3 regions of the Citrobacter freundii complex sp. 2025EL-00176 genome follow, and region 2 is predicted to be linked to each of the others. Evidence: predicted binding sites of a transcription regulator. Region 2 holds the regulator's gene; each other region holds the start of a gene.
What was found. The regulator Fur, encoded in region 2, represses iron uptake genes when iron is present. The targets are predictions, from matches to a motif close to ATAATAATGAGAACNACTATCAA.
Positions count from the first base shown of each region.

Region 1 (3,568 bases), on a different contig from region 2:
TTATCGGCTTTGACTGACAGATAAACCGGTTTTTCGGGACGCGGCTGCGGCGTACTGGTGGAGGCAGGGAGATTCACCTTCACATCCACTGTTGCCAACGGCGCGGCCACCATAAAGATGATCAACAGAACCAACATAACGTCGATAAACGGCGTCACGTTGATTTCATGCATTTCACCGTTATCGTCCAGGTTTTCATTAAAGCTCATTGCCATGGAACATTACCCTACACGTAATTTCTGCGCGGCACGTACCGGATGCGCGGAGGCGCTTGCGTTCAGGTCCAGATCGCGACTTTGCAGCAACAGCACCTGCGCCGCGACATCGCCCAGCATCGCTTTATAGCTGCCAATCTGACGTGCGAAAATATTGTAGATGACGACCGCAGGAATTGCCGCAACCAGACCAATCGCGGTCGCTAACAGCGCTTCTGCAATGCCCGGCGCAACAACGGCCAGGTTGGTAGTTTGGGTTTGTGCAATCCCGATGAAGCTGTTCATGATGCCCCATACCGTACCGAACAGCCCCACGAAAGGCGAGATAGCCCCGATGGTGGCCAGGTATCCGTTACCGCGTCCCATATGACGTCCAACTGCCGCCACACGACGCTCCAGACGAAAACCGGTGCGTTCTTTAATACCTTCGTTGTCGTCACTGCCTTCCGACAGTTCCAGCTCGTTCTGCGCTTCGTTAATCAACTGTGCGCCCAGGCTTTTAGCATCGAATCCTGCGGCAATCTCGCTTGCCTGGTCTAAAGAGCGGGCATCCGCCAGCAGTTGCTGTTCACGCTTAAGACGGCGTTTCTGAGTAAAGAACTCAAGGCTCTTACTAAAGAAGATAGCCCAGGTGACCACTGACGCTAAAATCAGCCCAATCATCACGCACTTAACAACGATATCGGCGTGCTGATACATACCCCAGACGGAAAGGTCCGTCTGCATCAAATTATTACCCACTCTGTATCTCCAGGACGCAAATCACAAAATCTAAGCGTAATCATATCAAAACAACGTCGAATTGATAGTCGTTCTCATTACTATTTACATATTGCCGCACCTTTGGTTTCTTTTCCTTGCGCTTACGCAGTAAAAAAGTCACCAGAAGCATTTTGAGATTATTTTCTACTGTATGGCCGTTCTGCAGGATGCGTCATCTTTGATTCATGGTAGTTTAGACATCCAGACGTATAAAAACAGGTAATACACCATGGCAGACAAACAACTTGAAACCAAACTCGTGCACGCAGGACGCAGTAAAAAGTACACGCTGGGCTCGGTAAATAGCGTGATCCAGCGCGCTTCTTCGCTGGTGTTTGACAGCGTTGAGGCCAAAAAGCAGGCCACGCGCAACCGTGCTAACGGTGCGCTTTTCTACGGACGTCGCGGTACCCTGACGCATTTTTCGCTGCAGGAAGCCATGTGCGAACTGGAAGGCGGCGCGGGTTGCGCGTTGTTCCCTTGCGGCGCGGCGGCCGTCGCCAACACCATCCTTGCCTTTGTTGAACAAGGCGATCATGTGTTGATGACCAATACCGCCTATGAACCCAGCCAGGACTTCTGCACCAAAATTCTCGGCAAACTTGGCGTCTCAACGGGCTGGTTTGATCCATTAATTGGCGCCGATATTGTGAAGCACATTCAGCCGAAAACCAAAGTTGTCTTTCTGGAATCACCCGGCTCCGTCACCATGGAGGTACATGATGTGCCGGCAATTGTTGCCGCCGTCAGAAGCGTTGCGCCTGATGCTGTGATCATGATTGATAACACCTGGGCTGCCGGCGTACTGTTCAACGCGCTGGATTTCGGTATTGATATCTCGATTCAGGCGGGTACGAAATACCTGATTGGTCATTCCGACGGCATGGTCGGCACTGCGGTATCCAATGCCCGTTGCTGGGATCAACTGCGCGAAAATGCCTATCTGATGGGACAAATGCTGGACGCCGATACCGCCTATATGACCAGCCGTGGATTACGCACGCTGAGCGTACGCTTACGTCAGCATCATGAAAGCAGCTTAAAGGTCGCCGAGTGGCTGGCCAGCCACCCACAGGTCGCCCGCGTAAATCACCCGGCGCTGCCCGGCAGTAAAGGCCATGAATTCTGGAAACGTGATTTTACCGGCAGCAGCGGGCTATTCTCCTTTGTATTGAATAAGAAGCTTAATAATGAAGAGCTGGCCGCGTATCTGGATCACTTCAGCCTGTTCAGCATGGCCTACTCATGGGGCGGTTTTGAGTCGCTGATTCTCGCCAACCAGCCGGAACACATTGCGGCAATCCGTCCGCAAGGCGAGGTGGACTTCAGCGGAACGCTTATCCGTTTGCATATCGGTTTAGAGAATGTTGACGATCTGATTGCCGATTTAGCCGCAGGATTTGCCCGAATCGAGTAACATTGCCATAGATGGACATATATGCAGACACTTCTGGTGGAAAAGTCTGCAATTGTTGCGTCCGGGATCAAGGCATCCCGGACAATTCAGGAGTACAATCCACACATAAACGCTGTTCCACAGGAAAGTCCATGGTAGTTATTCAAGATATTGTCTCCGCGCTCTGGCAACACGACTTTGCCGCGCTGGCGGATCCACACGTTGTGAGCGTGGTGTACTTCGTAATGTTCGCCACACTGTTTTTAGAAAATGGCCTGCTGCCCGCCTCCTTTTTACCCGGAGACAGCCTGTTATTGCTGGCTGGGGCGCTGATCGCTCAGGACGTGATGAGTTTTTTACCTACCATAGCTATTCTGACCGCCGCCGCCAGCCTGGGCTGCTGGCTGAGTTACATTCAGGGACGCTGGCTGGGCAACACGCGCACGGTAAAAGGCTGGCTGGCACAATTACCTGAAAAATATCATCAGCGCGCCACCTGCATGTTTGACCAACACGGCCTGATGGCGCTGCTGGCCGGGCGCTTCCTGGCGTTCGTGCGCACCTTACTGCCGACCATGGCGGGAATTTCAGGGCTGCCCAACCGTCGATTCCAGTTTTTTAACTGGCTGAGCGGCCTGCTGTGGGTCACCGTCGTCACCAGCTTCGGCTATGCGCTGAGCATGATCCCGTTCGTTAAACGCCATGAAGATCAGGTGATGACCTTTTTAATGATCCTACCGATTGCCCTGTTAACCGCAGGTCTGTTGGGAACCCTGTTCGTGGTGATTAAAAAAAAATACTGTAGCGCCTGAATCGCATCCGTAGGCCGGATAATCTCCGGCATTTTGCCTTATGACGCGCAGCTGTAAGGCCTACGGTGTTCCTGTCGGGTTTACAAGAAATCAACTCCCCTGCATCATCCGAATTCTGGCTGCATCTTCCCCCGGCGTCACGCCAAAGAAACGTTTGAATTCCCGACTGAACTGCGATGCGCTCTCATAGCCGACACGCATGGCTGCCGCACTGGCCTTCATCCCGTCATGAATGATCATCATCCGCGCTTTATGCAGACGATAGCTTTTAAGATATTGCAGCGGCGACGTGCTGGTCACCGCTTTAAAATTATGATGAAACGCCGACACGCTCATGTTCGCCTCTGCCGCCAGCTGTTCTACATTGAGATTTTCGGTGTATT
Region 1 is NZ_JBRYHT010000003.1:289,843-293,410, reverse strand. It holds gene exbD (TonB system transport protein ExbD) at 1-215, opposite strand, end outside; gene exbB (tol-pal system-associated acyl-CoA thioesterase) at 222-956, opposite strand; gene metC (cystathionine beta-lyase) at 1,207-2,394, shown strand; gene yghB (DedA family general envelope maintenance protein YghB) at 2,526-3,185, shown strand; gene ACVXHP_RS10340 (AraC family transcriptional regulator) at 3,276-3,568, opposite strand, start outside.
Region 1: exbB (tol-pal system-associated acyl-CoA thioesterase) is a predicted target of Fur. The motif match lies at 1,018-1,040, and genes of this name have one in related genera.

Region 2 (3,568 bases):
TGCCGTTGACGCGTTAAACGAGCTGGCCGAGGCGCGCAACATGAGTCGCAGTGAACTCATCGAAGAGATGCTGATGACCCAACTCACCACATTGCGCGGTCAGGCATAGTCTGAATTTCTGCTCTAAATCATAAATCGTGTAGCACAGAGTGCAGTCCCGCGTGTTTGCTGTTTCCGCATGCCTGACTGTTCTGCTATGATTGCCCTTATCCGTGGGCAATGCGCCACCACCATTTCAATAAGTTTCAAGAGGTTATTTTACTCATGGCAATCACTGGCATCTTTTTCGGCAGCGACACCGGTAATACCGAAAACATCGCAAAAATGATTCAAAAACAGCTTGGTAAAGACGTTGCCGATGTTCATGACATTGCAAAAAGCAGCAAAGAAGACCTGGAAGGGTATGACATTCTGCTGCTCGGGATTCCAACCTGGTACTACGGTGAAGCGCAGTGTGACTGGGACGATTTCTTCCCTACCCTCGAAGACATTGATTTTAACGGCAAACTGGTTGCATTGTTCGGCTGCGGCGACCAGGAAGATTACGCAGAATATTTCTGCGATGCGTTAGGCACCATTCGCGACATCATTGAGCCACGCGGCGCCACCATCGTCGGTCACTGGCCAACGGCGGGTTATCACTTTGAAGCGTCCAAAGGACTGGCTGACGACGACCACTTTGTCGGTCTGGCTATCGATGAAGATCGCCAGCCGGAGTTGACCGCAGAACGCGTAGAAAAATGGGTTAAGCAGATCTCTGAAGAACTGCACCTCGACGAAATCATCAATGCCTGATTTCGCGCGGCGTAGATCGTCATCTACGCCGCATCAATAGATAAAACCAATCAAAATAATTGCTACAAATTTGTAACTTTTCCGTGTGACCCTGTACAATGGCTGGATGCCAATCGGGTGTTGCGCAGTGTGTTTGTCGGCGATACCACGTTTTGATTAACAATATATGCCAGAGACTTGCAGTTTTCATTTAACCATGGCAGTTCTATAATGATATGCAATTTCTCAAGTGCAATTTCTGTCACTTCTGTTAATGAAGTGAATCGTTTAGCTACAGGACAGATTCCGCATGACTGACAATAATACCGCATTAAAGAAGGCTGGCCTGAAAGTAACGCTTCCTCGTTTAAAAATTCTGGAAGTTCTTCAGGAACCGGATAACCATCACGTCAGTGCGGAAGACTTATACAAACGCCTGATCGATATGGGTGAAGAAATTGGTCTGGCGACCGTGTATCGTGTGCTGAACCAGTTTGATGATGCCGGTATCGTGACCCGCCATAATTTTGAAGGTGGTAAATCCGTCTTCGAACTAACTCAACAGCATCACCACGATCACCTCATTTGCCTCGACTGCGGCAAAGTGGTCGAGTTCAGCGATGAATCCATTGAAGCGCGTCAGCGTGAGATTGCGGCTAAACATGGTATTCGCTTAACCAACCATAGCCTCTATCTTTACGGCCACTGCGCCGAAGGCGATTGCCGCGAAGATGAGCATGCGCACGACGGCAAATAATGTGACGCTTTCTGAAAAGCCAACCTTCCGGTTGGCTTTTTTTATGCGCTGAATTTGACCAGCCCCCTCTTCCTTCTGCATCAATGTTGCTTTAATGTAAAAATCAATTGCCCTTCCGGAGAGTTGAAATGGAACTTCGCCAGCTACGCTATTTTGTGCGTATTGTAGAAACCGGCAGCATGGGTAGCGCGGCGCTCGATCTCAATATCGGCGTTTCGGCGCTCAGTCAGCAAATGACGCGTCTGGAAAATGAACTTGCTATTCGCCTGCTACAACGCACCTCGCGCGGTGTGACGCCCACCAGCGCCGGACTGGCTTTTTACTCCCAGGCGCAGCTGGCGCTCCGGCATGCAGACGATGCAATCCTCGCCGCCCGCGAGGCCCGACTTTCCGGACACGTCAGCGTCGGTATGGCCCCCAGTACCGCTTCCGTTCTCGGCATGCCTTTTATTCACGCCATGCGGGAAAGCTATGCTGATGTTCGCCTGCATGTCGTGGAAAGTCTCTCTGGCAACCTGGAACGAATGATTAATACCCGCCAGATTGATCTGGCTGTCGTGTTTCAAAAAGAAAAGATCCTGCGCTGGAGCGCCAGACCGATTCTTGAAGAGCGACTGTTTTTGATTGGGACCCATGCCCTACTGGCTGATATTGTCGATGACAATATTGCTCCTGCCCAACTGGCAAATATTCCATTGATCATGCCAAGCCCGGGCCACGGTCTGCGCGGCAGGCTGGATGCCATCAGCCAGGAACACACACTGAACATTGAGATCGCTACCGAAATTGATGGTCTGGCGTTACTGATGCGCGCCGTGCGCAGTGGCATTGGCGCCACTCTTCAGCCTGGCGCGGCAATCTCGCATCTCGATAAAGAAACCCTAAGAGTGATCGGCGTCCATAATCCGATACTTAGCCGCCCTAACTTTCTGGTCAGCCTCTCTGACGATGAACTTACCCCGGCAGGCCTCGCCGCCCGTGTGGTGCTGACGAAAGTTATGCATCAGTTGGTGGAAGCCGGAAGCTGGCCTGGCGCTACACTTTACAATAACTAAAGCACTGTTTAGCGTCACGTCATAGCGCCCACACAGCCTGTGCGTATACATTTCAATTACAAATTTAACAATTAGTTAAATGGTAATGGAGTATACGATGGTTGATGTTCTGGTGATTGGCGGTGGCAATGCCGCCTTATGTGCAGCCTTGACCGCCCGGGAGCAAGGAGCTTCGGTACTCCTGCTCGAAGCGGCGCCCCGCGAATGGCGCGGGGGAAACTCCCAACACACACGTAATTTACGTTGTATGCATGACGCACCGCAGGATGTGCTGGTGGAAAGCTATCCTGAAGAAGAATTCTGGCAAGATCTGTGGCGCGTCACGGAAGGAAATACCAACGAAGCGCTGGCGCGTCTGGTGATCCGTACCTCTTCACAATGCCGCGACTGGATGCGCCAGCACGGCGTTAACTTTCAGCCTCCGCTCTCTGGCGCTTTGCACGTGGCACGAACCAACGCCTTTTTTATGGGCGGTGGAAAGGCCCTGGTGAATGCCTATTATCGCAGCGCAGAAAAGCTGGGCGTTCAAATTCGCTATAACACTCCCGTTCAGGCGCTTGAACTGCGTAATGGCGAGTTCGTGGCGGCGCTGGCAGGCGAAGAGCGCATCACCGCTAAGTCCTGCGTGCTTGCCGCGGGCGGGTTTGAGTCAAACCGCGAATGGCTGCGAGAAGCGTGGGGAGAGAACGAGCGCGGCGAGTGGCCTGCGGATAACTTCCTGATTCGCGGCACGCGCTTTAACCAGGGCGTACTGCTCAAATTTATGATGGATGCCGGAGCAGACATTATCGGCGATCCCTCCCAGTCACACTGCGTGGCCATTGATGCCAGAGCACCATTATATGATGGCGGAATTTGCACCCGCGTGGACTGCGTCTCGCTCGGCATAGTGGTAAACCGTGACGCAGCGCGCTTTTATGATGAAGGCGAAGATTTCTGGCCGAAACGCTACGCCATCTGGGGGCGTCTGGTCGCGCAACAG
Region 2 is NZ_JBRYHT010000001.1:16,083-19,650, reverse strand. It holds gene ybfE (LexA regulated protein) at 1-109, shown strand, start outside; gene fldA (flavodoxin FldA) at 265-795, shown strand; gene ACVXHP_RS00105 (ryhB-regulated fur leader peptide) at 1,006-1,092, shown strand; gene fur (ferric iron uptake transcriptional regulator) at 1,085-1,531, shown strand; gene tcuR (tricarballylate utilization LysR family transcriptional regulator TcuR) at 1,660-2,586, shown strand; gene tcuA (FAD-dependent tricarballylate dehydrogenase TcuA) at 2,684-3,568, shown strand, end outside.

Region 3 (3,568 bases), on a different contig from region 2:
CGTTGATGATTACGCATGAAGAAAATCCAGCTAAAGCTGGCACTACGCTGAACTTATGGTTTCCCGGGTCACACTGCTGTCACTGCCGACAACCTTTGCGCTGGTTCGACAATATCCCATTGTTGAGCTGGCTCTGGCTACGTGGGAGGTGCCGCTATTGCGGAAAAACGGTTTCACTTCGTTATCTGCTGTCGGAGCTAATTTGCGCCATTATCGCTCCACTTTGTTACCTGCTCCACCCTAATGATATCGGATTGGCTCTGGCACTGTTCCTCTATTTCTGGTTTGCGCTGGCCTTGTGTATTATCGATTTACGCCATTTGCTATTACCCGATAAACTCACCCTGCCGCTGATATGGTGCGGTCTGGTCTTCAATGCTTGCACCGGATTCATCGACTGTCACGATGCCATACTCGGCGCAGTCGCAGGATATGCCACACTCTGGTTGGTTAACCAAATAGTCAGGTTAGCGTATAGAAAAGAGGGGATTGGTTATGGCGATTTCAAACTTTTCGCGGCGACCGGAGCCTGGAGCGGCTGGCAAAGTCTGCCCTATATTTTGTACATCGCAGCCATTGCAGGCATCATTTACGGCTTGCTGGCGATGCTTCGTGCCCGACGCAGGGTCTCCATCATCCCCTTTGGGCCCGCACTGGCCTTGAGTGGATGGGGATACTTCTGCTGGATGTCCGGATCGTAGATACAGGAAGGACCGACGTCCTTCCTTAAGAGCTTTAATTTTTTTCGCGGATTTGCGTCTGAAGATAGTTCTGGATCCCGAGTTTAGTAATCAGGTCCAGCTCCGTTTCGAGCCAGTCAATATGCCCTTCTTCTTCAGTCAGGATCTCAATCATCATGTCCCGGCTGACGTAGTCATGAACGCTATCAGCATAGGCAATGGCTTCCCGTAAGTCTTTCGCGCCATCCAGTTCGAGTCGAAGATCGGATTGCAGCATCTCTTCAACGTCTTCGCCTATGCCTAACTTGCCAAGATCCTGTAGGTTTGGGATCCCTTCTAAGAATAAAATACGCTCGATGTATTTATCGGCGTGTTTCATCTCGTCTATAGATTCATGGTACTCGACATCATTGAGGCGCATCAGCCCCCAGTTTTTGAACATTCTCGCGTGGAGAAAGTATTGGTTGATTGCGACAAGCTCATTTCCCAATAGTTTATTGAGATAATTTATGATTTTAACATCACCTTTCATTTTATAGTCCCTCCGCTTCCACTCTTAGAGCGTAGATGGGGCTACCGGGATGTCAAAAAAAAGAGTGTGACTTAGGCGATCTCTTTAAATTCTGGCATTTGAGTTAATTCATCCTGCATGACTTCACGGGCAGCGCGAATGCACTTACCACATTGATTTCCCACAGGAATAAATTTACGTAATTGCTGAAAGGACTGAGGTTGAAACTGGCGAACAGCCTGACGAATTTTTTTATCACTTATCGCATTACACAAACAAACGTACATGATCGCTCCCGTTCAATTTCTGCGCAAAGTGTAAATGAGAATAGTTATGATTACAATAGCACAACGCTATTTACGCGGCGGGAGAATGAATAAAAAATGCGAATAAATATGACAGCAACAAAACAGCAGGCAGCAAAAAGGGCGCCGAAGCGCCCTTTTAAGCTCAAAGCTAATTAATCAATAATTAGCTCATTACTTTAGCAACAACGCCCGCACCTACAGTACGGCCGCCTTCACGGATTGCGAAACGCAGACCGTCGTCCATCGCGATCGGGTGGATCAGGGTAACAACCATTTTGATGTTGTCGCCCGGCATTACCATCTCTACGCCTTCCGGCAGTTCGATGGTACCAGTCACGTCAGTAGTACGGAAGTAGAACTGCGGACGGTAGCCTTTGAAGAACGGAGTATGACGGCCGCCTTCATCTTTGGACAGGATGTACACTTCAGATTCGAACTTGGTGTGCGGCTTGATAGAACCCGGCTTAGCCAGTACCTGACCACGTTCGATTTCTTCACGTTTGATACCACGCAGCAGAACACCAACGTTCTCACCAGCACGGCCTTCGTCCAGCAGTTTGCGGAACATTTCAACGCCAGTACAGGTAGACTTAGCAGTCTCTTTGATACCAACGATTTCAACTTCTTCACCAACTTTGATGATACCGCGCTCTACACGACCGGTAACAACGGTACCACGACCGGAGATGGAGAATACGTCTTCGATAGGCAGCAGGAACGGCTTGTCAATCGCACGCTCTGGTTCCGGGATGTAAGAATCCAGGAAGCCAGCCAGTTCGATGATTTTCGCTTCCCACTCTGCTTCGCCTTCCAGCGCTTTCAGAGCAGAACCACGAACGATCGGAGTGTCGTCGCCCGGGAAATCGTACTGAGACAGAAGTTCACGAACTTCCATTTCTACCAGTTCCAGCAGCTCTTCGTCATCAACCATGTCGCATTTGTTCAGGAACACGATGATGTACGGAACGCCTACCTGACGACCCAGCAGGATGTGCTCACGAGTCTGCGGCATCGGGCCGTCAGTCGCAGCAACAACCAGGATCGCGCCGTCCATCTGCGCAGCACCGGTGATCATGTTTTTAACATAGTCGGCGTGGCCCGGGCAGTCTACGTGTGCGTAGTGGCGAGTCGGGGTGTCATATTCAACGTGAGAAGTGTTGATGGTGATACCACGAGCTTTTTCTTCCGGCGCGTTATCGATCTGGTCGAATGCACGAGCAGCACCGCCGTAGGTTTTAGCCAGTACGGTGGTGATTGCAGCGGTCAGGGTAGTTTTACCGTGGTCAACGTGGCCGATGGTGCCGACGTTAACGTGCGGTTTTGTACGTTCAAATTTTTCTTTAGACACGGCTATATTCCTTACTATAGTGCTCTCCCCTATGGAGAGAGCACGGGACTTAGGTTTTAATCCTGTGGCTTATTTACCACGGGCTTCAATAACGGCCTGAGCAACGTTGTTCGGCGCATCGTCGTACTTCAGGAACTCCATGGAGTAAGAAGCACGGCCTTTGGTCAGAGAACGCAGCTGGGTTGCATATCCGAACATTTCAGACAGCGGAACTTCAGCATGGATAACAACGCCAGTGACGTTGGATTCCTGTCCACGAAGCATACCACGACGGCGGCTCAAGTCACCGATAACGTCACCGGTGTTCTCTTCCGGAGTCTCTACTTCAACCTTCATGATAGGCTCAAGCAGAACTGGTTTCGCTTTCTTAAAGCCATCTTTGAAGGCGATAGAAGCGGCCAGTTTAAACGCCAGCTCAGAGGAGTCAACGTCATGGTAAGAACCGAAGTGCAGACGCACGCCCAGATCAACAACCGGGTAACCTGCCAGCGGGCCAGATTTCAGCTGTTCCTGGATGCCTTTATCAACGGCCGGGATGTATTCGCCAGGAATTACACCACCTTTGATGTCGTTGATGAACTCGTAGCCTTTCGGGTTTGAACCCGGCTCCAGCGGGTACATGTCGATAACAACATGACCGTACTGACCGCGACCACCAGACTGCTTAGCGTGTTTACCTTCGATATCGGTAACTTTCGCGCGAATCGCTTCGCGGTAAGCA
Region 3 is NZ_JBRYHT010000008.1:36,598-40,165, forward strand. It holds gene ACVXHP_RS15920 (prepilin peptidase) at 1-701, shown strand, start outside; gene bfr (bacterioferritin) at 736-1,212, opposite strand; gene bfd (bacterioferritin-associated ferredoxin) at 1,284-1,478, opposite strand; gene tuf (elongation factor Tu) at 1,663-2,847, opposite strand; gene fusA (elongation factor G) at 2,917-3,568, opposite strand, start outside.
Region 3: bfd (bacterioferritin-associated ferredoxin) is a predicted target of Fur. The motif match lies at 1,513-1,535, and genes of this name have one in related genera.